Regions from separate parts of the Mesorhizobium sp. B2-4-12 genome, predicted to be linked through region 1. Evidence: predicted binding sites of a transcription regulator. Region 1 holds the regulator's gene; the other holds the start of a gene.
The links. The regulator PhoB, encoded in region 1, activates phosphate uptake and scavenging genes when phosphate is short. The targets are predictions, from matches to a motif close to TGTCATNNANCTGTCAT.

Region 1 (15,249 bases):
GAATTGGCCAGCAACGCGCTGCAATATGGATCTCTGTCGGTTGCATCCGGCAAGGTCGATCTCGACTGGAAGACACAGGGCAGGAAGGGCGCCCGGCGCCTGGTGCTGACCTGGCGCGAAAGCGACGGCCCACGGGTTGCCCCGCCCGAGCGCCACGGCTTTGGTTCGATCCTCATCCGCCGCAGCCTGGCCAAGGTCATTTCAAGCGAAGTGACCCATGAATTCCGGCCCGAAGGCGTATTCGCCGCAATATCGATGCCGCTGGAATACCTGTCTAAGTGACTGACTGGCCATGATCGCGGAGCTGAGCGGCGGCGTCATTTCCGCCCCCTGGCCCCCGGACCGTCGGGCTTCACGTTCTCGCGGTAGATGGCATAGGCCACAAGTGCCGCGGCCGGACCCAGAATGACGCCGAGGCCGCCTTTTCCCTTAATCAATGCCGGCAGCACCGCAAGTGCGGCGGAGATGCCGATCGCCTTCATATCGGCAGTGCGCCGCCTTGCCTCGCGGCGAGCACGGGCACCGGCCATCAAGCGATGGCTCAGAAGCACGAGCCCGGCGATCACCAGGAAGCCGATGCCGAAACCGAGTGCCGCCACCTGCGATCCATAGCGGGCGGCGACCCAGATATAGGCTGCCCCGACCAGAAAGCCGAGACCGCAGAGCGCCGCCAGCGCGGCAAGCGCATAGACGATGGCCGCCGTACGCGCGCGGCGTATGGCGGCCATGGTTTCACCGGAGGCGAAACCCGAAAGCAGGGATGTCAGCAGTCCCATCTGCGGCGGAACTAGCGGCGCGCGAGCAGCGCGAAGAGGAAGCCGACGCCGGCGGCGATCGCCAGGGACGTCACGGGCTTTTCCCGAACGCTTGCAACGATCTGGGCCTCGATATCCCTTGCGTTGCCGCGCAGGCTGTCGAAGGCCGCTTCACCCTGAGCGCGCAACTGCTCGACGCCTTCCGCCGCCGCACGGCGCGCTGTGCCATAGCCATCTTCGCCGGTCTTGGCCAACTGCTTGGTGAGCTTGTTGATATCGGCCTTCAACTGCCTGATGTCGGCTTCGAGATCCGAATTCGCCCGTGCCTCGTTGGCGGTTTTCCCTGCGGCGGTTGCCATTGCTTAACTCCTTGTGATTGCTCGATTTCAAACGCGCCGTGCGTCTCAAGGTTCCGACGTTGGGACAAACTAGCCGAAAACCTCCCGGCGCGCATGCATCTGCCAGGGATTAGCCGCATCAGATCAGTGGGCGGCGGCCCCCGCCCAGCCCTTCCCAGCCGGCGAGCTGCTTGAGCGCTTTCGTTGTCGACCCCCTCTTCGAAAGCCTGCCAGCCGGCAGGTCCGGTTTCAATCGCTTGCCAGGGATCGGATCCCGCCGCTCGCGGCATGTCTTTTTTAAATGACAACGCGCCAAATTGCGATCATGACTCAGGACGTCTCATGGAGCGATTGCCTGTGCCTCACTTGCTTGACGGATTACGAATTCTTGTCCTGGAGGACGAATTCCTCATTGCCATGGAGGTGGAGCAGCTTTGCCGCGACCATGGTGCCAACGAAGTGGTGGTTGCCCGCGACCTGACCGAGGTCGATGGCCGAAAGATCGCACTGCAATTCGACGTGGCCATCGTCGATCTGATGCTGGGTGGCGCCTCGACGCTCGAATTCGCCGCCGGCTTGCGGGAAACAGGCGTCCCGTTCGTCTTTGCCTCCGGCTATTCGGATGCGCACGAGATCCAGGTATCCTTTCCTGAAGTGAGGCTGGTCTCCAAACCCTATTCAGGCCAAGATCTCGTCGAAGCGGTGGCGCTCGCTTACGGACGTGGCTCCCCTGGTGTCGAGACCGATACGGCCGCGTCCGGATCGCGCTTCAATGTGCAGCCGTCCCGGTGACCTGAGTTGAGATCGCATCGGGGCCATATTCGTCTTCGCCGGAGATTTTGAGAATTTCCTGCAGCCGTGTGCGGGCTCTGCTGACGCGGCTCTTGATCGTTCCGACCGCGCAGCCGCAGATTTCGGCGGCCTCTTCATAGGAGAAGCCCGACGCACCGATGAGGATGATGGCCTCACGCTGGTCCTCCGGAAGCTGCTCGAGAGCGCCCCGAAAATCCTTGAGGTCGAGTTGACCGTGTTGGGCCGGATGCACCGCGAGCCTGGCCGTCATGATGCCGTCGCTGTCCTGCACTTCGCGGCCGCGCTTGCGCATTTGCGAATAGAATTCATTGCGCAGAATCGTAAAAAGCCAGGCTTTGAGATTGGTGCCGGGCTGGAAGCTCTCATGCTTGTCCCAGGCTTTGACCAGCGTTTCCTGAACGAGGTCGTCGGCCTTGTCGGCATTCTGCGTCAGCGACACGGCAAACGCCCGCAAGCTTGGTATTGCCCCAAGCAGATCGGTCTTGAAGCCTTGGGAGACCGCTGCCATGCCCTCAGTCCTTTTTCTGCGCGGGTTCGGTCTGCTCCAGTTGGCTGAGCAACCGGGCAAAGCGATCCGGCACATCGTCGGACACCAACTCGTCATAATACTGTTTGAGTTTTCGCCCGATTTCGGAATTCGGCCCCAATGGATCGCCGACCCCGTTCCGGCGCCTGCCCGCGGCGCCAGCCAAAATATCTTTCGTCATATTCTTCATTTTGCCCTTATATTCCCAGCACCGAAGCCGCCCTTATTCAACTCAACGCAAGGCGAGCGGCCCCCCGTCTGGTTGCCCATCCCGCTTTCAAACGCCGTCGCCGCCCATTCGTTCCATATCGCGCGGAACTTTTTCGGAATGGCCGCGTTGTACCCGTGGGACTTGCATGCAGCTTGACCTGCGATTCAGTCAAACGCGTCATCTGAGGGAGACGTCCATCATGAGCTTATCCGCTACCATCGCTCCGCATCTGCCATTCCTGCGCCGCTTCTCGCGTGCCGTCTCGGGATCGCAAGAGAGCGGCGACGCGCTGGTCGCCGCCATGCTCGAGGCCATCATTGCCGACATCGACATCTTCCCGGAGGCATCGAGCGACCGCATCGCCTTGTACAAGGTTTTCGCCAAGCTCTTCACCTCGGTCGCCATCCGCGTGCCGCAGGAGCAGGCACAATCGGCGTGGGAGCAACGCGCGGCCGCCAATCTCAATGCGATCGCGCCGCTTCCCCGCCAGGCTTTCCTGCTGGTTGCGGTGGAAGGCTTCAGCGAGGACGAGGCCGCCGAGATACTCGACGTCGGCGAACAGGAGTTCTCCGAATTGCTTGCCCAGGCAAGCGATGAGATTTCCCGCCAGGTGGCAACCGACGTGCTGATCATCGAGGACGAGCCGCTGATCGCCATGGACATAGAAGAGATGGTCGAGAGCCTCGGCCATCGTGTCGTCGGCACGGCGCGCACCCACGCCGAAGCGGTGACGATGTTCGGCAAGACGCGGCCGAAGATGGTGCTGGCCGACATCCAGCTCGCCGACGGCAGTTCAGGCATCGAGGCGGTCAACGAAATCCTGTCGTCGACCTCCGTGCCGGTTATCTTCATAACCGCCTTTCCGGAGCGCCTCCTGACCGGCGAGCGCCCCGAACCGGCCTTCCTGGTGACCAAGCCTTTCAATCCCGACATGGTCAAGGCGCTGATCAGCCAGGCGCTGTTCTTCGACCGTCAGGCTAAGGCCGCCGCGTAGGATCAGGGCTTCGCGGATCTGATCGGACAGTATGACTGCGAGGGCCGCCCGATGTGATGCATCGGGCGGCCCTTTGCGGTCCTTATCGGCGAATTGATCCGAACCATTGCACGCATCGTCTTTTTCGGCAAAGGGTGGAACAATCCGCAGCCACCCACGTTTTGTCAGCATCATTTGGAAGGAGAAGAGCCATGCTTTACTGGGCGCTCGTATTTCTCGTCGTAGCAATCATCGCCGGCGCGCTTGGTTTTGGCGGCATCGCCGGTACATCTGCTGGGATCGCGCAGATATTGTTCTTCATCTTTCTCGCCTTCCTGGTCATTTCGCTTCTTGCCGGCCTGTTCAGGCGGGCGTGAACGCTCCATCCAGGCGAACACTGGAAGCCGCACCCCTCAAACGGTTTCCAGCCACCGCCGGGCGGTATCCTTTCAAAGGGACACCGTCCGGCGGACCGATTTTGGAGGCCGGCTTTCGACAAATTTCATGGGGAACCCATTTGACGGTGAGCCGTTCAGCCTGAGGTGGGTGGACAGATGGACCGATGCGCTCCAGGACTCCAGATAAAACGGAAAGCGCACGAAGCGACGAGGTCATTGCCCTGCATCCGGCAGAAAGCGGCATGCAGCTTGGCCGGGCTTTACTCCACGCCCTCTACAATGCTGGAATCTCGGTCCTTTATCAGGATCGCGAGATGAAGACCGTCTGGGCCCGCAACATGCGTGCGCCCTGGGTTTCGGACAATACCGATAGCAACGGCATCCTGCCGCTGGCGCAGACCGACCGCATCAGCGCCGCCAAGCGCGATGTGGTCGTGACTGGCAATCCTCAGCACCTTGAGATCAGTATGCCGGTCGAGAACGGCGTGCGCTGGTTCCAGGTTTGGGTTGATGCCGACCGGGGCGACGACGGCGACGTGCAAGGTGTAGTCACCACCATGGTCGAGACGACCGAGCAGAAACGGCGCGAACAGACGCTGACAACGCTTCTGCGCGAAGTCAGCCACCGCTCAAAGAACCTCCTGGCGATCATCCAGAGCATCGCGACCCAGACCGGTCGCTATTCCGATGGCATCAGCGACTTCCTGACGCGTTTTCGCGGCCGGCTGCAGTCGCTGGCTTCTTCCCAGGATCTGGTGACATCCTCCAACTGGCGCGGCGCGGCGCTCCATGAGTTGGTGGCGAGCCAGGTCGGCCGCTACGAGACGAACACACCGCATAGCCTTCGCTTCCGAGGCGCCAATCCCTACCTCAATCCAAACGCCGCGCTGCATATCGGCCTGGCGATGCATGAACTCGCGGTCAATTCGGTCAGCTACGGTGCCCTGTCCCGGCCGGATGGTTTCGTCGAGGTGACCGCCGATCTCAACACTGCCGCCACCGGTGAAGTTACCCTGTCACTCATATGGGCCGAAACCATTGGCACCAACGGCGGCCGAGGCAAGCAAAAGCGTTTCGGCAGCGTCGCGCTGGAACGGGTGGTGCCGGCATCCCTGAGTGGAACCGCGAGCCTCGACATCGCCGATGGCCATCTTGAATACCGCCTTATCGTTCCGCACAGCAACTTCGATACCCAATGAGCGGGCCACGACAAGCAGCGATTCTTAACCGGCTATTCACCATGAGAATGAATACTGTTTTTCTCAGATACCAGCGGAACCTGCGGCCTTTTTGGACATTTCCGCAGGAGCATTTACAGCTCGGTACGGGAGGATGCCCTTGACGGTTGCCGACATGAACAGGCTGGAACAGGCCGCCCGAATTTCCATGGGCGAGTTTCTGGACCCTGAGGCATCCGCGCAATCGCTTCCCGCTGCCCGTAACCGGTTACCGGACATTGTTGGATTGGCGCTGGTCGCGGCAATCCTCCTGACAGTGCTGTTCCAGTTCACCTGATCGCGATCAGCGTCCTGGCTGGGGGCCGGCTCGGATATGGTCTTGGCCGCCGTTCCAACGGGTGACGGGGGCCATTGCGGAAATCTGTTGCCGGCGGGCCGGCATTATTCGCCTATCCCCGGGTGGAAAAGGAACTTTCTGGCGATGCGGTCCGTTGTTGTGGCGAGAGGATATTTCTCCATGGAACACATCGCCGCGTTGCTGCTGGTCATCGGTTGCACCAACTCGATGGCCGAGTGCCGTGAACTGCAGGTGCCGGTCAGCGTCTTCGCAACCGCCGACCAATGCACCGCCGAGCGTCCCTTCGCCATGGGCGACGTTCAGGGGCAGGCGCAGCACATCGTTGCCAAATGCCTGGCTGTCGATCCCGCGCTCGAGGATGACTACGACCAGATCGTCTGGAATGTGCGCCCTGATGGCAGCCTCGACGCTTCGCTGGCGATTTCCAGCCCCGTCATGGCATCTAACGCGGCGCGCCCAGAAAAAGACGACCTTAGCCAACAATAAATTCGAGCAGCAAAGACCGTTGTTTCATGCTAAATGGCGGTTGGAGTTTACTAAAGTGAGGACACAAAGTGAGGAGTGACTCTATGCGGAAAATGATTATTGCCATGGTTGCGGTGGTCGCGGTCAGCGGCTGTACCAGCACCGAAAAGGATGTGGCTGGCGGTACCTTGATTGGCGCCGGTATCGGCGGCCTGGTCGGCGGCGGCAAGGGCGCACTGGTCGGTGCGGCTGTTGGTGCCGGTTCCGGCCTTTTGGTGCGCAACCTGCGCAATGGCTACTGCCAATACCGTGATCGCCACGGCCGCATCTACACCGCGCGCTGCAACTAGTCAGCGACAACGGAATCCAGATCCGGAGGCCGGTATCGTGCCTCCGGATTTTCTTGACCGGCGATCTGTTGCTTGGCCTGGTGACGGCAGATTTAGCCGACCAGCGGAATTCTGATTTCCACCTTCAGACCATCGGCCTGAAAATCGCGTTTGATCGTGCCGCGCAGTTCGCGCGTGACATTGAGGTCGATCAGCTTGGTGCCGAATCCGGTTTCGGCGGGCGCCTGGACTTTCTTGTTTCCGGCCTCCCGCCAGTTGAGGGCCAGCGTCCGCTCGCGCCCGCGCCCTTCCAGCAGCCAGTCCACCTTGAGCGCGCCAACGGAATTGCCGGCTTCGCCGTATTTGAGCGCATTGGTCGCCAGCTCATGGAAGGTCAGGCCAAGCGCCTGCGTCGTGGTCTCGTCGAGCAACACCTCCGGGCCTGAGAGGAGCTCGTCGGGCAATTCCTTGCCGAAAACCTGGCCGAGCTCGATGCGCAGGAGGTCGGCGAGATCGGCCTTCTGCCAGCGCGAGCGCGTCAGCATGTCCTGCGACGCGGCCATGGCCTGCAGCCTGGCCGAGAAGGATGCGGAAAACTCGTTGACATCGGTCGCCCGCGAAGCCGTCTGCCGCGCGATCGCCAGCACCCTGGTGATCGAATTCTTGATGCGATGCTTCATCTCCTGCAGCATCAGGTCCTTTTCGAGCAGGCTCTTTTCGGTCGTTTCGTGCAGGCGCGATACCGCCTCGTAGGCCCGCTCCTGATAGCGGGCCACCAGCGCGATGGCGCCCGCCAACAGCAGGCCGAACAGCCCCAGCATCATCGGGATGGCGCGCGACGACGGTTGTGAGAAGGCGCTGGTCGGCCTGAACAGCACGGTCCACGGACGGCCGGCCACCGTGATCTTTCGAGTGACCAGCAGCCGGTCACCAAGGGCCGAAACCGGTGGCGTCTCCGACCGGAACAGCAGATTGTCGCCGTTCACCGCGCCGTCATAGATCTCGGTGTTGACCGGCAGCAGCGGCGCGCGGCTGAGCGCGATCTGGAACAGGTCGCGGGCCCGGAAGGCGGCGTAAAGAAAGCCCGCGGTCGACGATCGCGATGCGTTGATGACCTCCGGTGCGGTTTCGACGTTGAGCCGCACGAAGACCAGGAAGCCGGTGAAGGTCTGCGCCACACCCGTGCCCTGGCCCAGTTGCACCAGCCCGCTCGCGTGCTGCTGGTCATCGGCCATTGCCTTCTCGATCGCCGCGCGCCGCACCGGCTCGCTGAACATATCGTAGCCGATGCTGGACTGGCTGGAGGGATCCAGCGGCTCGAAAAGCGTGATGGGCGCGCGCCAGGGCTGCGTCGAGGCCGGATAGACCGGATGGCTAGCGCCAAAATCGTGCAGGATATCGCGTTCGACCGCCGCTTCGTCGCCCGTCTTGACAAGCTGAAGGAAGCCGATGCCACCCAGGCCAGCGAAATTGTTGTCGATATCCAGCGCGTCGAAGAACGCCTTGAACTCGTTCTGGGAGATGTCGCCGTTGCGGGCATCGAACAGGGCCTGCGTCGACCGCAGCAGCGACAGATGCAAGTCGATCCGGCTCTCGATCCGGTTGAGTGCGTCGTCGGCCGCCGCTTCGAACTTGATGCGGGCGGCTTCCTGCGTCGCGAAATAGGCGAACCCAGCCATGGTCATGCTGATCAGCGCAACGGCGATGAACGCAACGATTGGAAAAAGTCTCTTCAACGGATGATGCGGTCCATGGGCAATACCGGACCTTTATGGGCAAGTCGCCGGGCCAACACAATGGTCAGGCCAAGCCATCGCGATCACTGGCATATCACATGAGCGGCAACGCGGGCCTGGTCCGCCAATGCCGGGCGCGACCGATAGGCCTCAGGCGGCGATCTTCAGCGCACCCGGTCCGGGAATGGCGCCAGGAGGACATTTGCCCAGGATGATCATGCCGAGCACCTCGTCCTGGGTTACATCCGTGGTACGCGCGGTCCCGACGACCTGGCCGTTCTTCATCACGCAGACCCGGTCGGCCAGTTCGAAGACATCGTGGATGTCGTGGCTGATCAGGAAGATGCCGATGCCATCGGACTTGAGCTGCCTGACCAGTTCGCCGACCTGTGCCGTTTCCTGGGGCCCAAGCGCCGCGGTCGGCTCGTCCATGATCAGGATGCGGGCGTTGAACAGGATCGCGCGTGCGATCGCCACCGACTGTCGCTGCCCGCCCGACAGCTTGATGACCGGCTCCTTGAAGCGCTGGAAGCGGGGATTGAGGCGCCTCATCACCTTGCGCGCCTCGGCCTCCATCGCAACGTCGTCGAGCGTGCCCCAGGCGGTCATCAACTCGCGGCCGAGAAACAGATTGGCGGCGGAGTCGACATTGTCGGCCAGCGCCAGCGTCTGGTAGATCGTCTCGATGCCGTATTTCTTGGCATCGCGCGGGTTGGTGATCGTGGCTTCCTCGCCATTGACGAATATCTGCCCGGCGTCGCGCTTGTAGGCGCCGGAGAGGATCTTGATCAGCGTCGACTTGCCGGCGCCGTTGTGGCCGAGCAGCGCCACGACCTCGCCGGGGAAAAGATCGATCGAGGCGTCATCGACGGCCCGGATGCCGCCAAAGGCAATCGAGATGTTGCGCATGTCGACCAGCGGCGGGCCGGCGGGAGCGTTTTTGTCAGCCATGATCGTATCCTCTAAACCCGCTTGCGATAGACGGTGTCGAGCCAGACGGCGATGACCAGCACGGCGCCGACGACGATGCTTTGCAGCGGCGAGTCGACACCGAGCAGCACCATGCCGGATTGCAACGACTGCATCAGCAGCGCGCCGAGCATGGCGCCGATGATCGTTCCCGAACCGCCCGCAAGCGACGTGCCGCCGATGACGGCCGCGGCGATGACGAGCAGCTCGTCCAATGTTCCAAGCACATTGGTGGACGAGTTCTGCCGGGCCGACGAGATCGCGGCGGCGAACGTGGCCAGCACGCCCATGATCATGAACACCTTCATGGTGATCCAGCGCGTGTTGATGCCGGCGAGATTGGCGGCCTCCGGATTGCCGCCGATGGCAAAGACATAGCGGCCGAAACGGGTGCGGTTGGTGATGAAGGTCATGATCAGCCCGACCGCAACCGCCATCAGCACCGGAATGGCGATGCCGTGAGCGATGAACAGGCCGCCCTCGGGCACGGTGATGTTGTTGGCGGCGGCGTATCTGTTCACAATGCCGATCGGCCACGGATAGGAGTTGGCCAGCCATACCGCGCCCATGATGGCGGCGCAGGTGACGGCGCCAAGCAGCGTCTCGGCCCAGATCGGGCGCAGCGGGAAACGGAAGCGCTTGCGTTGCACCCGCCCGTTGAAAAGCGCAAACACCACGGCGAGGCAGGCGACGATGCCGACGATCCAGCTCCAGGTGGCGCCGATCGATCCGGCCGGCCCGCCTCCCATCAGCTGGAAGGTGGCGTCGAGCGGCGCCACGGTCTGGCCGCTGGTGACCCACCAGGCAGCGCCGCGCCAGACCAGCAGGCCGCCCAGCGTGACGATGAAGGCAGGCACTTCGAGATAGGCGATGATAAAGCCCTGGAAGGCGCCGATCAGCAGGCCCAGCACCAGGCCGATGACCAGCGCTAGCACCCAGATCCATGGATTGCCGAGTTCAAGCCCGACGAACCGAACTAGGAAATGCACCTGGGCAAAACCCATGACCATGCCGATCAGGCCCTCGGCCGAGCCGACGGACAGGTCGATGTTGCGCATAACGATGACCAGCACCATGCCGCAGGCCATGATGGCGACCGCGGAGCTTTGTACGGAGAGGTTCCATAGATTGCGCGGCGTGAGGAAGGTGCGGCTGTCGAAATCGAGCGGATTGACGCCCAGACGCAGGCTCGAAATCACGTGCAGCCCCACCCAGATCAGCAACAGGGCGCCGATCATGCCGAGCATGCGGGTGTCGATCTCGGTTGCCTTCAGGAAGCGGGCGACCGCGCCGAGTTCCGATGCGCGTGCGGTATCGACCTGCGGCGGGTTGGACGTCGTGTCGGTCATGATTTCCTCCCACTGGCCGCCGTCTGGCGCGGACGCCGGAGCCCAGCCTAGAAGCTATCCGCCTGATGCGGAAACACAAATCTTTTTGAGAAAACGCCGCCTTAAAGCAATTCCAGGAAAAGTGCGTAGCGGTTTTCCGTCCGGAATTGTGGGAAACAATGGGCTGGAACGGTTCAGCGATTCAAGAAACACTGAACCGTTCCAGGGCCGCGGCGTCTATATCTGAGAGAAACAGGCCAGCTTAGTTACAGGCCGCGACGGTGCCGGCGGCGACGCCCGCGCAGACTTCGTCCTTCTTGATCCAACCGGCATCGATGACGACGTTGAGATTGTCCTTGGTGATGGCGACCGGGGTCAGGAACAGCGACTTGACAGTGTTACCGCCAGGCGTCGTGAAGTCCTTCACGCCGGCAATGTCGGTCATCTTCTTGCCGTCCGCCAGTTGCGAGGCGATCTCGGCGGCGTTCCTGCCGAGCTCGCGCGCGTCCTTCCACACCGACACGGTCTGGGTGCCGAGCGCGATGCGGTTCAGCGCGGCATGGTCGCCGTCCTGGCCCGACACCGGCACGGTGCCAGCAAGGCCTTGCGCCGTGAGTGCCGCGACGACGCCGCCGGCGGTGCCGTCATTGGCGGCGACCACGGCGTCGACCTTGTTGTCGTTGGCGGTCAGGAACTGCTCCATGTTCTGCTGGGCGTTGGCGGGCAGCCAGCCGTCCGTATAGGCCTCGCCGACATTCTTGATCTTGCCGCTATCGATGGCCGGCTTGAGCACTTCCATCGAGCCCGAGAACAGGAAGTCGGCATTCGGATCGGCACCCGAGCCCTTGATGAAGACATAGTTGCCTTCCGGCTTGACCTTGAACACCGCGCGGGCCTGCATCCGGCCGACTTCCTTGTTGTCGAAGGTCAGGTAGAAGACGTCCTTGTTCTCGATCAGGCGGTCATAGCCGACGACCGGAATGCCTTCATCCAGCGCCTTCTGGACGGCCGGGCCGATGGCCGAGGCATCCTGCGCCAGGATGATCAGCGAATTGGCGCCCTGCGAGATCAGGCTCTCGACATCGGTGAGCTGCTTGCCCGGATTGGACTGTGCGTCGGCGGAGATGTACTTGTCGCCTGCGGCCTCGATCGCCTTCTTCATGGCGGCCTCGTCGGTCTTCCAGCGCTCTTCCTGGAAGTTGGACCAAGAAACGCCGATGACCTTGCCCTTCGCCTGCGCGACCGACGCGAGCGTCAGTGACATGGCGACACCCGCCAGGATGGCGACTGCGAATCTCTTCATGATATCCTCCCTGCGCCGCGTATGGCGCGACCAAACTGACCCGAAGGCCGGCACAAAGGCTCTATTTTTTCGAGCCTCAAAAAAAATAGTGATGCATCGCCGGAAGGCTGTCAACAATGATTCTGATGGATTTTGAGGGCCGAGAACTTTTTTCGAGCCCCGCAATAAATAAATGACATCGCCGGCCGCTTCTGCCAGTATTTGATCTGTTGCCGCAGTGTTCGAGGGGCACGACGAGCCGCGGCGACCGGGAGGATATTGGAAAGGCATGTCGGTCGGAATCCGCCACGACGATCTGCGCCGGCGCAACCGCGCAATGGTGATTGCGGCCGTGCGCCGGGCCGGCCAGCCCTCGCGCACCGAAATCGCCGCGACCACCGGCCTCAGCCACTCCACCATATCGGCGATTTCCTCTGATCTGATCGGCGAAGGTACCCTGGCCGAAGGCAAGCCGAGCGAGGCCGGCGCGCTCAAACGCGGCAGGCCGCAGGTCGGGCTTGGCCTCAATCCGGAAGCCGCAACGGTGATGACCGTGGTGCTGTCGCTGAATTTCCTGTCCGTCGCCGTCATCGACTATGCCGGCCAGGTCATATCAGAGGAACAGCGCCGGCTGGATACGCTGACCATGTCGCGCGATGCACTGATCGGCGAATGCGTCGCCATCGTGCGGCGGCGCCTGGAGGATCCCGACCTCGACGTGCGCAGCGTCGCCCGCATCGCGCTGGCGATCCAGGGCATCACCGACACCGATGCCCGGGCAATGCTGTGGTCGCCCATCACGCCGCAGACCGACATCGCCTTCGCCGACATACTCGAAGCCGAGTTCGGCATCCCCGCCACCGTGGAGAATGACTGCAACATGATGGCGGTGGCGCTGCGCTGGCGCGATCCGGAGCGCTACCGCGACGACTTCATCGCCATTCTCCTTTCGCACGGTATCGGCATGGGCCTGGTGCTGAAGGGCGAGCTCTTCACCGGCACCCATTCCTCGGGCGGCGAATTCGGCCATATGATCCATCGGCCAGGCGGCGCGCTCTGCCGCTGCGGGCGGCGCGGCTGCGTCGAAGCCTATGCCGGCAATTACGCCATCTGGCGCAACGCCAGGCAGCTCAGCGAGGACACCGAGCCGGTCGCCGATGTCAGCGACGCGCAGATGCGGGCGCTGGCGGCGACGGCGCGGCAAACGGACGGGCCCGAGCGGGAGGCCTACCGCAGGGCCGGCGAGGCGCTGGGCTACGGCCTCGGCAGCCTGTTCGCGCTGATCGATCCCGCCCCCGTCGCCATGGTCGGCGTCAGCGCCGCCGCCTTCGACCTGATCGAGCCGGCATTGCGCGAGGCCATCGCCCAGACCGCCGGCGGCCAGCACTCGAAATCGATTTCCTTCGACACCGAGCCCAACGAGTTGCCGCTGATCCGCGAGGGCTGCGCCATGCGGGCGCTGACCTTCGTCGACCAGGAGATTTTCGCGCCGGGCATGCAGGCGAAAGCCGGCTCCGGGAAGAACGTGGCCTGAATAAAGTCGCGCTCAATCCTCGCGGATTGCATACCCCGCACCACGAATGGTGCGGATGACGTCGGGCATGCGGCCGTTATTGACCGCCTTGCGCAACCGGCCGACATGCACATCCACCGTGCGCTCGTCGATATAGATCGTCTCCCCCCAAACATTGTCGAGCAGCTGGCTGCGCGAAAACACCCGGCCGGGATGACGCATCATGAATTCGAGCAGGCGGAATTCGGTCGGCCCGAGCCGGATCTCGCTCTTCTTGCGGTAGACGCGATGTGATTCGCGGTCGAGCACGATGTCGCCCACCTTGAGCACGCTGGACAGCACTTCCGGCTTGGCGCGGCGCAGCAGCGCCTTGACCCTGGCCATGAATTCCGGTGTCGAGAACGGCTTGACCAGATAATCGTCGGCGCCGGTCGAAAGGCCGCGCACGCGGTCGCTTTCCTCGCCGCGCGCCGTCAGCATGATGATCGGCAGCCGCTCGGTCTCGGGCCGCATCCTTAGCCGGCGACAGAGTTCGATCCCGGACACCGCCGGCACCATCCAGTCGAGCACCAGGAGGTCGGGGACGTTCTCCTGCAGGCGAATCTCCGCCTCGTCGCCGCGCGGGACCACCTCGACCTGGTAGCCTTCCGATTCCAGATTGTAGCGGAGGAGCACGCCGAGTGGCTCCTCATCCTCCACCACCATGATGCGTGGCGCGATCATCGACTGGTCACCTCTAAGGCAATTCCAGGAAAAGTGTGAAGCGGTTTTCCGTCCGGAATTGCATGGAAACAAGAGAGAGAGCGGTTTTCCGTAAAACGGTGAACCGCTCTGACGATCAAGCCGCCGGCGCCGACATCGCCGTTTCGTCCTGCTTCGGACGATTCGCGGGCAGCTGCGTACCGGTCAGCACATAGTAGGCATTCTCGGCGATGTTGGTCACATGGTCGCCGATGCGCTCGAGATTCTTGGCGCAGAACAACAGATGCGTGCAAGCCGTGATGTTGCGCGGATCCTCCATCATGTAGGTGAGAAGTTCGCGGAACACGGAGGTGTATTTGACGTCGATACGTTCGTCATCGGCGCGCAGCTTGGCAAGGGCCTCGGCATCGTGCGCCGCATACTCCTCGATCACGCCCTGCACCTGGATCAGCACCAGCTGCGCCATGGCGTCGATGGAATGCGACAGGTCGCGCGGCGTGGTGGACAGGCCGACCGTACCGACGCGCTTGGCGATGTTCTTGGCAAGGTCGCCAATGCGTTCGAGGTCACCGGCCATGCGGATCGACCCGACGACATGCCGCAGATCGTCGGCCATCGGCTGGCGCTTGGCGATCAGCGTGATGGCGCGGTCGTCGAGTTCGCGCTGGCGCGCGTCCATGATGACGTCGTCGGAGACAACGCGCTGTGCCAGCGCGTTGTCGGAGTTCAGCAGCGCCTTGGTGGCGCCGCCGACCATCGAGCTGGCGAGATCGCCCATGTCGCTGATCAGCCTGCTGATCTGTCCGAGATCCTCGTCGAAAGAAGCGACTGTGTGTTCGGCCATGATCCTGGTCCTCGTATGCGTGAGATCAGCCGAAGCGGCCGGTGATATAGTCCTGCGTGCGCTTCTCGCGGGGCGATGTGAAGATCTTCTCGGTACGGTCGAACTCGACCAGCTCGCCCAGATACATGAAAGCCGTCTGGCGCGACACGCGCGCCGCCTGCTGCATGTTGTGGGTGACGATGACGATCGTGTAGTCGGCCTGCAGCTCGTCGATCAGCTCCTCGATCTTGGCGGTCGACAGCGGGTCGAGCGCCGAGGCCGGCTCGTCGAGCAGGATGACCTCCGGCTTCACCGCCACGGTACGGGCGATGCAAAGACGCTGCTGCTGGCCGCCCGAAAGGCTGAGCCCGCTGGCGTTGAGCTTGTCCTTGACCTCGGTCCACAGAGCCGCGCGCTTCAGCGCCTGCTCGACACGGCCGTCCATCTCGGCCTTGCTGATCTTCTCATAGAGCCTGACGCCGAACGCGATGTTTTCATAGATCGACATCGGAAACGGCGTCGGCTTCTGGAACACCATGCCGATCTTGGTGC
Region 2 (15,249 bases), on a different contig from region 1:
GCTACGTGAAGGCGGGGCGCCGTAGGGGAAAGAGCGGTGACGTTCATGCACGCCAGCATATGGCGACGGCTGAAGCCGCGACCATATTTGCCGCCGTCCGCGCGATGGGCCATGCCGATCTCCTCAGCGCCAGCAGTGGCGCATGCCGAGGAGACTTGTCGCGACCCCAATTTATTCCCGCCGCCGGTTCACAGTCGCGTGATCGGCCTGATGCAACCGGTGAATTTTACCGGTGGTCGGTGTCTGGCAGTCAATCCGGCCAGCGCAAAGCGCCTGATGAATCCTTGCGCGCGGCTTTCATCGCGTCGGCTGGACGATCCTTCGCGGTCAGTATGGCCCGTAGCTGTTCGGCGACGATGTCTGCTTCGCCGGGATGAAGGTTGCAGGGGTCGAGGAAGAAATGGCCGCGCTCGACCTCGTGGTTGCGCACGATGATCGGCTGCGAACCCGCGGCCAGCGCCGAGGCAAGGCCGGCGGCGGTGAAGCGGCTTTCCGGCCGCACGAAGACCTGCAAGCGGTCGAGCGGATTGGCGGTCGGATCGGGGATGATCTCGGCTGATATGCCCGGCAGGCCCTGCAAAGCGCCTTTCCAGAGATTGAGCACGGCTTCCTCGCGCCGGCGGATACCGGCGTGATCGCGCTTCTCCCAGGCCTCCAGTGCCGCCATGGTGCCGGCTATGCTTTCCTTGCCGACCTTCATGGCGCGCGCGACGCCGCGGTTCTGCAGATAGGCGGCACGCACGAGGTTCTTGCGGCCGGTGACGATGCCGCTGGTCGGCCCGCTCAGGAATTTGTGGCCGCTGTAGATGACGATGTCGGCGCCGCGTGCCAGGAAACCGCGCAGGTCGTATTCGGAAGCGGCATCGACGATCACCGGCACGCCCCTGGCGTGGCAAATCTCGCAGAACTGCTCCAGCGAGAGCATGCCGTACTGCACCGTGTGATGCGCAACGACGTAAAGGCCCGCCGCGGTGTGGTCGTTGATCGCCTCGCGCACGTGATAGTCCTGCGTCACGCTGACAGTGCCGGCAGGCACCACCTTGGCGCCGGCCACGCGGACCGACTGGTCGATCGGCGCGCCGTAATTGACGATGTGGCCTAGCTGGATGACGACCTCCGATTTGAGCTCGCCGGTGTCGTCGGGCAGGCGCTCGATGGCGAGCAGGCTGGTTCCCGTCATCGCGCCGGCGATCGCCATGGTGATGCCGCTGGCGCAGCAGGCGGTGATGAAACCGGCCTCGCCGCCGGTGAGGCGTGCGACAACCGTGCTCGCGGCACGCTGCAGATCGTCCATCTCCACCCATTGCGAGGCGATTTCGGCCATGGCGCTGATCGCCTCGGGGACGATGATGGATGCGCCGAGCGTGGTCATGGTGCCGGAAACATTGATGATCGGCCGCAAGCCGAGCCGTTCGCGGATGGTGGTGTTGGAGCCGTTATCGGAATAGGTCTTCATGTGAGTGGATCCCGTGTGTGGCAGGTCAGGCGGCGATCTCGACGACCGCCTCGATTTCGACCGTGATGTTTCCAGGCAGCGAGCCGACGCCAATCGCCGAGCGCGCGTGGCCGCCGACCTTGTCGAAGACATCGGCGAACAGGTCCGAACAGCCATTCATCACCTTCGGGTGGTCGCTGAAGGTCGGCGTCGCGTTGACGAAGCCGAGCAGCTTGACGACGCGCACGATACGGCCGAGATCGCCGGCGGCGGCATGCATGACCGCAAGCAGATTGAGCCCGGTCAGGCGGGCATGTTCATACGCCTGCTCGACGCTCACATCCTCGCCGACTTTGCCGGTGCAAAGCGTGCCGTCGGCGCGCAGCGGCCCTTGGCCGGACAGGAAGATCAGCCGGCCGCTCTCGGCATGGGTGACGAAATTGGCTATGGGGATCGGCGGCTCGGGCAGCGTCAGGCCGAGTTCGGCAAGCCGGGTATAAGGCGTCATGGAAGAAGGCTCCCTTGGTTGGCTTCAGCCATCCGATATTCAAAAATGAGCGGCGTCGGCCGTCCAATGTCAGAAATGCGAGGCGCGGAAGCGCGCCAGGAAGGTGCGGAGGCGTTCGTTGCTGGTCTCCGCCGCGAGGATCTCTTTCGGCGGGCCGACGGCGCTGACGCCGCCATCGGCCATGAAGACGATGCGACTCGAAGCATCGCGGGCAAAGGCCATTTCGTGCGTCACCATCAGCATGGTCATGCCGTCCTCGGCAAGGCTGCGCACGACGGCCAGCACCTCGCCGACCAGTTCGGGGTCGAGGGCGGAGGTGATCTCGTCGAGCAGCAGGATCTTCGGCTCCATCGCCACGGCGCGCGCGATGCCGACACGCTGCTGCTGGCCGCCGGACAGCTCCGCCGGCAAGCTGTCGGCCTTGTGGGCGAGGCCGACGCGGCCGAGCCAGTGTTCGGCGGCCTTGCGCGCCTCGGACTGGCTCTTTCCGCGCACCTTGGTGAGCCCAAGCATGATGTTGCCGGCCGCCGTCAGGTGCGGAAACAGGTTGAAGCTCTGGAACACCATGCCGGTTTCGGCGCGCATGGCGGCAAGGTCGCGTTCGCTGCGGCGCTGCCGTGTTCCAGCCTCGCGATAGCCGACCTCCCTGCCGTCGATGCGGATGGAGCCGCTGTCGTAGCTTTCGAGGAAGTTGACGCAGCGCAGCAGCGTGGTCTTGCCGCTGCCCGAGGGGCCGATGACCGTCACCACCTCGCCGCGCTTCACCTGAAGACTGACGGAGCGCAGAACCTCCACGGCGCCGAAGGCCTTGGAGACATCGCGCACGTCGAGCAGCGCGGGACTGGCGTTTGTGGCGTCGGACATGGTGCTATTCCCGGATGAAGGCAAAGCGCCGCTCGAGCCGCCGGCTGGCGAGCGAAAGCGCGTAATTGACCGCGAAGTAGATGAGCGCGCCCAGTATATAGAGCGGCATCGCCTCATAGGTGCGGCCGATGACCTGGTTGATGGCCTGCATCAGGTCGGTGATGCCGAGCAGCGAGACCAGCGCGCTGCCCTTGACCGCGTCAGTGACGCCGTTGATCCAGGGCGGCAGGAAGCGCCTGAAGGCCTGCGGAAAGATGACCGAGGTGAGCCGCTGGGGGAAGGTCAGCCCGATGGCCATCGCCGCTTCCGACTGGCCCTTGGGAATGGAGGCGACGGCGCCGCGCACATATTCCACCACCTGCGCCGTCTTGAACAGAGTGAGCGCCAGCACCGCGGCCCAGAAGGACGGCAGATGAAGCCCGATCGCCGGCAGACCGTAATAGACGAAGAACATCAGCACCAGGATCGGAATGCCCCGGATCGTATCGGAGAAGATGCGCACCGCCCAGCGCAACGGGGCAGGGCCATAGACCAGGCCGACGCCGAGCAGGACGCCGGCGATGAGCGAGAGCACCACGACCAGCAGCGACACCCACAGGGTCACGGCGAAGCCTTGGGCGAGGAAGGGCAGGGCGTAGAGGATCTGGCTCAGCATCTCAGCGCGCCGCCCTGAACCGGCGCTCGACGAGTCTCAGCGCGAAAAGCAGCGTATAGCCGGTCACCAGATACATTGCCGTGGTGACCAGGTAGACCTCGACGATGCGGAAAGTGTTGAAGTTGATCCACTGGGCGCCGTAGGTGAGTTCCGGCACCGAGATGACCGAGGCGATCGAGGTGTCCTTGAACAGCGAGATGAAGGTGTTGGAGAGCGCCGGCAGCGTGATGCGCAGCATGGTCGGCAGACGCACGTGGAGCAGCCTTTGCCAGGGCGTCAGACCGATGGCCTTGCCGGCATCGAGCTGGCCGCGTGGAACAGCCTCGAGGCCCGAGCGAAACACCTCGACCAGATAGGCGCCGCTATAGACCGACAGCGTCAGGACAAACGAGGTCGGCGCGCTGTAGGCAAGGTCCACCACGGTCGGCAGGCCGTAGAAGACGAGATAGACGAGCAGGATCAGCGGCACGTTGCGGATGAATTCGACATAGGCGGCGATCGTCGCACGCACGACGCGCCCGGCCGAGACATACCAGACCGCCAGCACCAACCCGATGACGATGCCGATGGCGATCGAGATCACGGCAAGCTCGAGGCTGAGCAGCAGGCCGCCCCACAGCTTGTCGAAGTGCCGCCAGATCAGGTTGAAGTTGAGGGCATAGCCCATGCGTTCGCCTCGGTGTGAAGGGCGTCGGAAGAAGCCAGGCGGAAAGGGTGCCGCCCCTTCCGCCTGCTGGATCAGATGACCGGGAAGCCGGGGTGGCGCGGCGGCGGCTCCTGGCCGAAATATTGCTTGAAGGCGGCGTCGTATAGCGCCGTCTCGTGGCCGAACATGGCGATGGTGAAGGTCTGGTCGACGAAGGTCAGCCAGTCCAGATCGCCTTGCCGGACCGCGGCGCCATAGAGCATCGAATACCAGCTCTTGCCGGCATCGAAATATTTGTCCGGATTGCGCGAGGCGAGCCAGCGCACGGTGGAGAGATCGACCGCGGCGGCGTCGACCCGTTTGGATTCCAGCGCCTGCAGCACGTTGGCCTGGGTGTCGATCTGCATCACCTGCGCCTGCGGCAAGGCGAAGTGGACAGAGGACTCCGCATCGACATTCTGCAGGATGGAAATGCGCGTCGCCGAACCGCCGGCAAGCAGCTTGTCGAAGGTCTTGTTCTCGGCGCTGGGAAGCGTCAGCAGCGCAACGCCCTCGACATAGTATGGCCTGGTGAAGTTGATCAGCTGCGAGCGCTGCGCCGTCATCGTCATGAACTGGATGGTGATGTCCACCTTGTTGGTGGTGACGTTGGGAATGCGCTGCGCCGGATCCTGCATGACGAACTCGACCTTGGTCGGGTCGTCGAAAAGCCCCTTGGCCAGAATCCGCCCCATGGTGATGTCCATGCCGACCAATTCGCCGGCGTCGTTCTCGAAATGCCAGGGCGCGTTGGTGCTGCCGGTGCCGACGATGAGCTTGCCGCGGTCGAGCACGGTGCGCAGCAGGCTTTCGGATGCGGCCTGGGCGGCGGCCTTCTGGGCATCGACGGTTGCCAGCACGCCGGCCGTCGCAAGTCCCGCCATTCCCAATTTCAGAAAATCACGTCTTCCGGATGTGTCGTTCACGGCGACCTCCCTTCATGTTGTGTTCCCCTACGCACAGGTCATACACGCGACAGTGATCATTCCGATTGTCTCTTACAAGAGACGCATGTATCCTGTACAAGACAGATACTAACACCAGGAATCGACAATGCAAGATGGCAGTGCCTTGGCTGTTTCAGACAGCGAGAAGATCTCGGGCTCCCGTGAAAAGGGCCTCAACCGGGTGCTCGAGATTCTGGAGTTTCTGCACACGACGCAGAGGGCGATCGGGATCGGCGATCTTGCCAAGGGGGTGAACGCACCCCGCTCGACGACCTATACGCTGGTGCGATCGCTGGTCGATGCTGGCCTGTTGGAAATGGCCGGCGATGGCAACCGCGTCTATTTCGGCAAGAAGCTCTATCTCTATGGAATGGATTATGTGCGCGGCAACGACCTGCTGCGGCGCGGGCGCCAGGAGGTCGACAATCTGTCACGCGAGACGGGCGAGACCTCGGAATTGTGCATGCTGCAGAGCGGCCGCTACACCATCGTCCATTCAAGCCCGGGCAGCAGGCCGTTCCGCATCAGCTCGGCCACTGGCCTGCAGATACCGCTGCCCTGGACCGCGTCCGGCCGGCTGCTTCTAGCGGGGCTGGAGAGGGCCGCGATCGAAGGCATGGTATCGGAAGACGATCTCGTGCTGCCCGACGGCCGCAAGTTGCGGCTCGACGATTTTATCGCCGACATCGCCAAGGCGCGCGTCACCGGCTACTGCGTGACCTCGGGTCTGGTCGATGCCTACACCAAATGTCTTGCCGTGCCGGTCTTTTCAGCGCCAGGCAAGGTCGAGGCGACGATGTGCCTGGTGGTCCCGATCGATACGTCGCAGGAGCGGACCGGCAGCCTCATCGGCCTGCTGCGCGACCGCGCGGCCAGGCTCTCGATCGCAGGATAGGCGAACGCGCCTCAAGCGATGATGTCGGGAATGATCTTGTCTTCCAGCTTCATGAGCCGGTCTTTCAGTGCCAGCTTCTTTTTTTTCATGCGCTGGATCTGCAGCGGGTCGCAATTCATGGCGATCATCGCGTTGATCGCCGCGTCGAAATCGGCGTGTTCCTGCTTCAGCCGGGAAAATTCGAGGCGAATATCGGCCTGTTCCTGATCGGACATTCTTTACCGTCTGCACGTCTGCGGCACCCAAAACTGGGCCTGATTGGGCGGGGGCGGCAAATTTCTGCCACCGGCGCGCAGCCCATACCACATTTCACATTGTCGTGGAATGCTACCACGGATCATTCGACATCGCTGTCCGAAGGTGGCACAGTGTCACCGTGCCGTCACAGAAGCGACCTGCGGTGGACGTGCCTTTGACGGCTGCAATCGAGGAAACCATGAAAGGGAGAACCAATCATGTCTCTTGCATCCCATCTTGATGAGTTGCAGCGGAAACACGGCGACATTGAACGTGAAATCGATGACGCGATGAACCACCCGTCGGTGGACGACCTCGAAATCGTGAATCTCAAGCGACGCAAGCTGGCAATCAAGGATGCGATTGAGAAACTCAGGGCGCAACCGACCACGCATTGACCCTCACCTGATATAGCCGCTCACCTCTTGCGGTCTTGCTTGCCGGCGGTAAAAGCCGCCGGCGTGGTGAGCTTTGAGCGCTGCGCTACAAGCCGGTAGCCGATATCCTCTCATACGTTCCATGTCTCGGCCGCGCTGGGTCGCGCCCTGTTTTCAGGTCCGTCGCGAGGCTCAATTGCTGCCAGTGGCGACCTATCGCCATTGACAAGCGATCTTTGCTCCTCCACCTCATGCCCGGACTTCAGCGTATAGGCCCGGAGCGCCCTATGCGTCCACGTGGGTGCATGGCGCTTCAGAGACAAAAGGCTGCCGGCATGACCGGATATTTTTCCTTTCCCTTCCCCCGCCGCACCTCGGTCGGCGTCGACGTCGGCGGCGTGGTCGTCGGCGGCGGCGCGCCCGTTGTCGTGCAGTCGATGACCAATACCGACACGGCCGATGTCGACCAGACGGTGGCGCAGGTGGCGGCGCTGCACCGTGCCGGCTCCGAGATCGTGCGCATTACCGTCGACCGCGACGAGAGCGCCGCCGCCGTGCCGCATATTCATGAGCGGCTTCAGCGCCTCGGCATCGATGTGCCGCTGGTCGGCGATTTCCACTATATCGGCCACAAGCTTCTGGCCGATCATCCGGCCTGCGCCGAGGCGCTGGCCAAATACCGCATCAACCCCGGTAATGTCGGCTTCAAGGACAAGAAGGACCGGCAGTTCGCGGCGATCGTCGAAATGGCGATCAAGCACGACAAGCCGGTGCGTATCGGCGTCAACTGGGGCTCGCTCGACCAGGATCTGTTGACGCGGCTGATGGACGACAACCAGGACAAGGGTTTCCCGTTGACGGCGCAGGAGGTAACGCGCGAGGCGATCGTGCAGTCGGCGATCCTGTCGGCCGAGATGGCCGAAGAGATCGGCCTTGCCCGAGAGAAGATCATCCTGTCGGCCAAGGTCAGCGGCGTGCAGGATTTGATCGCCGTCTACACGGAACTCGCTACCCGCTCCAACCATGCGCTGCATCTGGGGCTCACCGAAGCCGGCATGGGCTCGAAAGGTATCGTCGCCTCGTCCGCCGCCATGGGCATTCTCCTGCAGCAAGGGATCGGCGACACCATCCGCATCTCGCTGACACCGGAGCCCAATGGCGACCGCACGCGCGAGGTGCAGGTCTCGCAGGAATTGCTGCAGACCATGGGCTTCCGGCAGTTCGTGCCAATCGTCGCGGCTTGCCCCGGTTGCGGCCGCACGACTTCCACCGTGTTCCAGGAGTTGGCGCAGAACATCCAGGCGGATCTGCGTAAGAACATGCCGGTGTGGCGCGAGAAATATCCCGGCGTCGAGAACCTCAAGGTCGCGGTGATGGGCTGTATCGTCAACGGGCCAGGTGAATCCAAGCATGCCGATATCGGCATTTCGCTGCCCGGCACCGGCGAGACGCCGACGGCGCCGGTCTTCGTCGACGGCAAGAAGGCGGCGACGCTGCGCGGCCCTTCGATCGCGGCGGATTTCGAGAAAATGGTCGCCGACTATATCGAGCAGCGGTTCGGTCGCGGCGGCAAGGCCGCGGCAGAGTAAGTCCAATGCAGCGTTTCCCCTGGGCGACGCTGATCGTGTTATGTGGGCTGGGCTGGCCGGCGCTTGTTCAGGCCGACCCGCCGCAATCGGCCAAGCAGAGATTGATCGACAGGGTCTGCAATCTGATCCAGGCCTATGCCGACCAGAACGGCCTGCCCAGGGATTTCTTCGCCCGGCTGATCTGGAAGGAAAGCCGTTTCGATCCTAACGCCGTCAGCCCGGTCGGCGCCGAGGGCATCGCCCAGTTCATGCCGGGCACGGCCAAGATGCGGGGGCTCGAAAATTCCTTCGACATCACCCAGGCGATCCCGGCGTCGGCGAAGTACCTGGCTGAAATGAAAACCAGCTATGGCAATCTTGGCCTCGCCGCCGCCGCTTACAATGCCGGCGAAAACCGGGTGTCGCGCTGGCTAGCTTCGGGCGGCTTCCTGCCGATGGAGACCGAGAGCTATGTCTTCGACATCATGGGCGAACCGGTCGACAAGTTCTCCGACCGTGCCTATGGCGGAAAGGTCGAGCCGCTCGACGCCAAGACGGATTTCGCCGTCGCCTGCCGCAAGCTGCCGGTGATCATGTCGCGGACCGTGGCGATGGCCTCGATCAACGTGAAGCCCTGGGGCATCCAGGTTGCCGGCAATTTCCGCCGCGGCGCCGCGATCAACCAGTGGCTGCGCGTGAGGAGCCGGTTTCCGGCCCTGCTCGCCAGCCATGATCCGGTGGTCAGCCGGGTGCGCACGCCGATGGGCCGGCGCGGCATCTATGCCGTCAGGATCGGGGTGGACGACCGTGCCGCCGCCAATTTCATCTGCCAGAAATTGCAGAGCGTCGGCGGCGCCTGCGTGGTGGTGCGCAACCGGTAATGACACTGTAGCGGCCGAATCCCACATTGAACCATAGGTAGTCGAATTCCCGGACATCCTCTGGAAGTCGACACCAGCCTGCTCATCCCGCTGTAATGCGCCCTTCGCATCCGGCAACAATTTCGCCTACCGGGACGTGGATTGGCCGGGGTTGCCCTGCCTGCGATGAGGACAAGGGCAGCGGGATGTTCGATGCATACATCATCTGCGGCACGCCGAGAACCGGCAGCACTTTGCTGTGCAAGCTACTGGCGTCCACCCGGACTGCCGGCGATCCTCACTCATTCTACCGACGGCAGGATATGTCGGAGTGGGTAGAGGATTGGAAGCTGCCCGGTCGCGACACAATGGGCGAGCTTGAATTCAACGTCGCCTATCTCAACGCGGCTATCATTGCCGGCAAGGGCAGGGCCGGCAAGGGCGGGACGGATGTCTTCGGCCTGCGCCTGATGCGTGAAAACCTGGACGAGCTTTCAGCCATACTCGACCAGATTTTCCCCGGGCTTGCGTCGGACAGAGCGCGTTTCGAAAAGGCCTTTGGCCGTGTTCTCTACGTACATTTATCGCGCGCGAACAAGCTCGCGCAAGCTGTCTCCCTGGTGAAGGCACGGCAAACCGGTCTTTGGCACGTCGCTCCCGATGGGACCGAGATCGAGAGAGTCGGGCTTCCGGGGCAACCGCAGTATGACTTTCAGCGCATCAAGGCTGAGCTCACCGAGTTGGAGGCCTATGATCGAGCCTGGAACAGGTGGTTCGCGGAGCAAGGCATCACGCCGCTGCGGGTTGGCTACGAACGCCTTTCCGCCGACCCGGCCGCGGCATTGCTGGGCATCTGCGAAGCCTTGGGCGTTCGAGCCCCCAATGCCGAGGATGTCAGACCCGGTGTCGCAAAGCTCGCCGACGAGACAAGCCTGGACTGGATGCGCCGCTACCATCTGGACGCACTCGCCTGACGCAATGACGCGCTTCAGGCGGTCTTGGCCACCACTGTCTCGCTGAGCCATGTGCCGATCTTGGTGCCGAGGCGATCGGGCGAGACGGGCTTGGGCAGATAGTCATCCATACCGGCCTCGATGCACTTGTCGCGATCGCCTTTCAGCGCGTGCGCGGTGACGCCGACGATCGGGATGCGGCCGCCCGACGAAGCCTCGATCGCGCGGATGGCGCGGGTTGCCTCGTAACCGTTCATCTCGGGCATCGAGACATCCATCAGGATCAGTTTCGGATGCAGCGACCGGTACATCTCGACCGCCGTGCGGCCGTTGCCGGCAATGCGGTAGCTGAGGCCGAGCCCGTTGAGGATCTGGCCGAACACCAGCTGGTTCACGTCATTGTCCTCGGCAATGAGGATGTCTATCGGGCCGTTCGGCGTGAGAGTCGATTCCGGCGCTGTCACGACCGGCACGGCTGGCCCCCGGATGACCGTGAACGCAGGCGGAGCCGCCGGCGGTGGCTGGATCGGCTCGCGAACGAATTGCGCCTTGCCGACCTGCGAGCGGGCCTTCTGGATGACCGAAATGACCGTGCCGAGCAGCACCGCCGAGCGCGCCGGCTTGGTCAGGTGCGCGGCAATACCGAAGTCGATGATCATCTTGCCGAAATCGACCTGGTCGACCGAGGTCAGGATGACGATCGGGATGGCCGACAGTCGGCTGTCGGCGGCGATGGCCCGGGCGACATCGGCACCATTCATGCCGGGCATCTGGTAGTCGAGGATGATGCAGTCGACGCTGGCGCCCAACTGGCAGGCGCGATCGAGGAAGGCCAGCCCCACGGCGCCGCTTTCAGCGGCGGCGCAGTCAAAGCTCCAGCTTCTGAGCTGCTCGAGCAGGATCTCGCGGTTGACCGGATTGTCGTCGATGACCAGCACTCGCGCGCCGGTGACGTCGACCGGCACGATCGCGTCGCGCGCCTCGGCACGGTGCACGGGCAGCGGCACGGCGAACCAGAAGACGGAGCCTCGTCCGATCTCGCTCTCGACACCGATCTTGCCGGCCATCAGATCGATGAGGCGTGCGGCGATGGCAAGCCCAAGGCCGGTGCCTTCGTGACGGCGGGTCGAGGAGCCATCGACCTGGGCGAATTTCTCGAACACGTTCTGCAGTTTCTCGGCCGGGATGCCGATGCCGGTGTCCTCGACGCGCAGCTTGAGCTGGACGACGTCGTTGACGGTTTCGCCGCCGACATCGATCAGCACATGACCCTTTTCCGTGAACTTCACCGCATTGCCGACCAGATTGGTGACGATCTGGCGGAAGCGGCCGGCGTCGCCGACGACATAGGCCGGCAGGCGCGGGTCGACACGTACGATCAGCTCGAGGTTCTTCTCGGCGACACGCGCCGAGACCAGTGTCGCGACATCCTCGACCGCTTCGGAGAGACGGAAAGGGGCGGGATCAAGCGTCAGCTGTCCGGCATTGATCTTGGAGAAATCGAGGATATCGTTGATGATGGTGAGCAGCGCATTGCCGGATTTGACGATAACGTCGGTGAAGGTCTTCTGGCGTGGGGTCAATTCGGTCTTGGCCAGCAATTCGGCCATGCCGAGCACGCCATTCATCGGCGTGCGGATCTCGTGGCTCATATTGGCCAGGAATTCGGACTTGGCGCGGTCGGCGGCCTCGGCCTTGAACAGGGATTCGGCTGATTGGGCGAAGGCGCGGCGGATCGCCTGTTCCATCGGCCGGAAGATCCAGAAGGCGACGATGGCCAGGACGCCGAACAGCAGGCCGCTCGCCCACAAAAGCAGCCTGTCGCTGGAAGCGTCGGCCAGATGGCGCTCTTCGTCCAATGCGGTACGGACCCGCACCAGCATCGGCTGGACAAATAGGTCGTTCTGGTTGCGGATTTCCCGATAGCTCCATTCATCCGCCTTCTGCGCCACCGACATCAGGTTGAGGTTGCGCACCATGTCGCGCGGCGACCAGAACAGGTCGCCGTTGACCGAGGAGGCTTCGAGTTCGTCGATGGTCTTGACCGACAGGCGCTGATGTATCGCGGCGAGTTGGGCGGTCAGTGTGTCGATCTCGCTGGTCAGGCGTTCGGAATGAGCGCGCGCCGAAGCAGTCAGCGCATCGCGCGTTTCGTTGCGCCAGGCGGAGCCGGTGGTCTCGGCGAAGCTGGTCGCGTTGCGCAGGTCGCGGGTGAAGACGACGAGATTGCTGCTCAGCGCATCGACGTCATGGCGAAAGGCATTGACACGGTCGAGCGCAACCATGATGGCCGTGGAAGCGAGCGCGAAAATCAGCAATCCTGAAAGATAACGAATCCGGACAAACCGGATGAAGGAAGAATATTCCGGCATGCGCAACCCCAACACATACGCATTATTTTAAATTTTAATGACCGGATTACGCTTCATTTACATTAAGATTTCGTTGGCGTGATTGCTGGTTTCCTGTGGCGGCCGCGGATCAGACCGATGCGGTGATGCCGCCATCGACATAGAGGATGTGGCCGTTGACGAAGGACGAGGCATCGGAGGCGAGGAACACGCAGGCCCCGACCAACTCTTCCACCTTGCCCCAGCGGCCGGCCGGCGTGCGCTTTTCGAGCCAGGCGCTGAAGGCTGGATCGGCGACGAGGGCCGCGTTGAGCGGCGTATCGAAATAGCCGGGCGCGATGGCGTTGCATTGCAGGCCGTGTCTGGCCCAGTCGGTCGCCATGCCCTTGGTCAGGTTGCCGACCGCGCCCTTGGTTGCCGTGTAGGGCGCGATGCCGGGGCGGGCAAGTGCCGTCTGCACGGAGGCGATGTTGATGATCTTGCCGCGGCCCCGCCTGATCATATGGCGCGCGACCGCCTGACCGACATGGAAGACGCTGGCGACATTGGTCTGCAGCAGGCGCTCGAACGCATCGGCGGGAAAGTCCTCGAGCGGCGTGCGGAACTGCATGCCGGCATTGTTGACCAATATGTCGATCGGACCGCCGGACAGCTCGAAATTGTCGATCGCCGAGCGGACCGCCTCATGATCGGTGGCGTCGAAGGCGAGCGTTTGCGCGCCGGGAATCTGCGACGCCGCAGCGCCAAGCTTTGCGGCGTCACGGCCGTTGAGGACCACACTGGCGCCGGCTTGCGCCAGGCCTTTGGCCAAGGCGAACCCGATGCCTTTGCGAGGAGCCGGTGACGAGCGCCCGGCGTCCGCTGAGATCGAACAGACTGGATGACATCGAAGCTGATCTCCCGTTTGCCTCTTGCCATGTACCACGAACGCCGGTGGTGCCGTCAGCTGTTGCGCATGGCCACGAAGGTCGCGGCTTGCCTCAGCAGGGCCGCCTTGTCGCCATAGGGTTCGAGCAGCGCGTGCGCCTGGCCGACAAGGCCGTGCAGCTGGCCGCGCGCCCAGTCGGCGCCGTGCAGCGCCACCAGCGTTCCCTTGCCGGCGGCGGCGTCCTTGCCGGTCGCCTTGCCCATCTGCTTGATGTCGGCGGTCAGATCGAGCAGGTCGTCGGCAAGCTGGAAGGCAAGACCGATCGCCGAGCCGAATTCGGCCAGTCGCTCACGGTCTTCCGCCGAAGCGCCGGCGATGATGGCACCCGCCTCGCAAGCGAAGCGGATCAGCGCCCCGGTCTTCATCGCCTGCAGCCTTATGATGCCGGTTTCGTCGGGCGGGATGCGCTCGGCTTCGAGGTCGAGAATCTGGCCGCCGACCATGCCGCCGGCGCCGGCGGCGCGGGCAAGCGCCAGCACCAAAGCGGCCCGCCGCTCGGCCGGCAGCAGGGTCGCCTCGCCGGCGATGATGTCGAAGGCCAGCGTCAGCAATGCGTCGCCGGCCAGGATGGCTGTCGCTTCGTCGAACGCCTTGTGCACGGTCGGCTGGCCGCGGCGCAGGTCATCGTCGTCCATCGCCGGCAGGTCGTCATGGATCAGCGAGTAGCAGTGAACGCATTCGAGGGCCGCCGCGACGCGCAGCGCCGCTTCGCCATCGGCGGAAAACAGGGCAGCGCTTTCCATGACCAGAAACGGGCGCAGCCGCTTGCCGCCGTTCAGCACGCCGTGGCGCATCGCCGCCATCAGACGATCGGGCCGCGTGATCTCGCCCGAAAGCGGTCGGTCGTCGAGCAACCGCCGCAGCAGCACCTCGACGGCGGCGGCCCGCCTGATGAGCGCCATTTCGAACGCCATTTCGTCGTCATTCGTCATGGCCGGACCGGTAGCCGACACTCAGACGTTGCGCAAGAAGCCAAGCGCCATTATGCCGGAGCGGTAAGAGCCCGTTGGGAAACTCCAATCCTACGGTCATCTGACGGCGTTTCCCGCGCTTCCGGTGCTCACGTACTCGACTGTACGCACGGCTCCGGTTCTCGACAACGCCGCCGAATGACTGACAGGAGCGATCTCGCAACGCGCTCCACAGCACGGGTTGGGCGGCTTGGCGGAACCGATCGTCGATCATGAAACCGAAAAGCTGGACATGGCGACGAGATCGCGCGGCATAAACCGCCGCAGTCTCAGGCGCTGGGTCCGGCGCGGCATTGTCGTGGCCGCCGTGCTGGCGCTTATCCCGGCGGTGCTGACATTCCTCTATCTGCCGCCCTTCGTGCACCCGGTCTCGACATTGATGCTGAAGGACCTGGCGACCTTCTCCGGCTATGACCGGCGCTGGGTGTCGATCGACGATGTGGCGCCGGTGCTGGCCCATTCCGTCATCATGTCGGAGGACGGACAGTTCTGCTTCCATCGCGGCGTCGATCTCGGCGAACTCAGGGGCGTCGTCGACGATGCGCTGGCTGGCGAGGCGACGCGCGGGGCCTCGACCATTACCATGCAGACGGTGAAGAACCTGTTCCTGTGGTCGCGGCCGCTGGGCTCGGTGCGCAAGGTCGTCGAACTGCCGCTGGCCGTCTATTTCGACGCCGTGATGTCGAAACGGCGCATCATGGAAATCTATCTCAACATCGCCGAATGGGGGCCGGGCATCTATGGAATCGAGGCGGCGGCGCAGCATCATTTCGGCATTCCGGCAAAGCAGTTGTCCAGACGGCAGGCGGCACTGCTGGCCGTCACCTTGCCCAATCCGATCGCCCGCAATCCGGCAAAGCCGGGGCCGGGCCTTCGGAGACTCGCCAATCTGATCGAGCGGCGTGCCGGCCGTTCCGGCGCTTATGTCGGCTGTCTCGAGTAGCCGACTCAAAAAAATTCACCGCAGTGCTGGCCAAAACGATGTCAGGCGTGTATAGGCACCCGACTTTCTCAG

Region 2: FJ934_RS07125 (YdcH family protein) is a predicted target of PhoB. The motif match lies at 6,359-6,375, and genes of this name have one in related genera.

Annotation. Positions count from the first base shown of each region.
Region 1 is NZ_VFVC01000010.1:111,390-126,638, forward strand. Features, by position in the region: gene FJ934_RS08915 (HWE histidine kinase domain-containing protein) at 1-282, shown strand, start outside; gene FJ934_RS08920 (hypothetical protein) at 318-776, opposite strand; gene FJ934_RS08925 (DUF883 family protein) at 788-1,114, opposite strand; gene FJ934_RS08930 (response regulator) at 1,451-1,885, shown strand; gene FJ934_RS08935 (sigma-70 family RNA polymerase sigma factor) at 1,863-2,414, opposite strand; gene FJ934_RS08940 (NepR family anti-sigma factor) at 2,419-2,622, opposite strand; gene FJ934_RS08945 (response regulator) at 2,843-3,637, shown strand; gene FJ934_RS08950 (DUF1328 domain-containing protein) at 3,829-3,993, shown strand; gene FJ934_RS08955 (PAS domain-containing sensor histidine kinase) at 4,179-5,213, shown strand; gene FJ934_RS27935 (hypothetical protein) at 5,347-5,529, shown strand; gene FJ934_RS08960 (hypothetical protein) at 5,710-6,036, shown strand; gene FJ934_RS08965 (YMGG-like glycine zipper-containing protein) at 6,120-6,365, shown strand; gene FJ934_RS08970 (CHASE domain-containing protein) at 6,458-8,080, opposite strand; gene FJ934_RS08975 (ATP-binding cassette domain-containing protein) at 8,231-9,031, opposite strand; gene FJ934_RS08980 (sugar ABC transporter permease) at 9,043-10,398, opposite strand; gene xylF (D-xylose ABC transporter substrate-binding protein) at 10,640-11,680, opposite strand; gene FJ934_RS08990 (ROK family protein) at 11,949-13,193, shown strand; gene phoB (phosphate regulon transcriptional regulator PhoB) at 13,206-13,895, opposite strand; gene phoU (phosphate signaling complex protein PhoU) at 14,011-14,718, opposite strand; gene pstB (phosphate ABC transporter ATP-binding protein PstB) at 14,744-15,249, opposite strand, start outside.
Region 2 is NZ_VFVC01000008.1:10,319-25,567, reverse strand. Features, by position in the region: gene FJ934_RS07165 (aminotransferase class V-fold PLP-dependent enzyme) at 251-1,456, opposite strand; gene FJ934_RS07160 (RidA family protein) at 1,482-1,943, opposite strand; gene FJ934_RS07155 (amino acid ABC transporter ATP-binding protein) at 2,013-2,807, opposite strand; gene FJ934_RS07150 (amino acid ABC transporter permease) at 2,812-3,462, opposite strand; gene FJ934_RS07145 (amino acid ABC transporter permease) at 3,464-4,129, opposite strand; gene FJ934_RS07140 (transporter substrate-binding domain-containing protein) at 4,201-5,031, opposite strand; gene FJ934_RS07135 (IclR family transcriptional regulator) at 5,201-5,989, shown strand; gene FJ934_RS07130 (YdcH family protein) at 6,001-6,204, opposite strand; gene FJ934_RS07125 (YdcH family protein) at 6,445-6,624, shown strand; gene ispG (flavodoxin-dependent (E)-4-hydroxy-3-methylbut-2-enyl-diphosphate synthase) at 6,939-8,192, shown strand; gene FJ934_RS07115 (lytic transglycosylase domain-containing protein) at 8,198-9,052, shown strand; gene FJ934_RS07110 (Stf0 family sulfotransferase) at 9,238-10,005, shown strand; gene FJ934_RS07105 (response regulator) at 10,020-12,356, opposite strand; partial or broken gene FJ934_RS07100 (SDR family oxidoreductase) at 12,466-13,222, opposite strand; gene FJ934_RS07095 (polyprenyl synthetase family protein) at 13,278-14,195, opposite strand; gene FJ934_RS07090 (transglycosylase domain-containing protein) at 14,416-15,177, shown strand.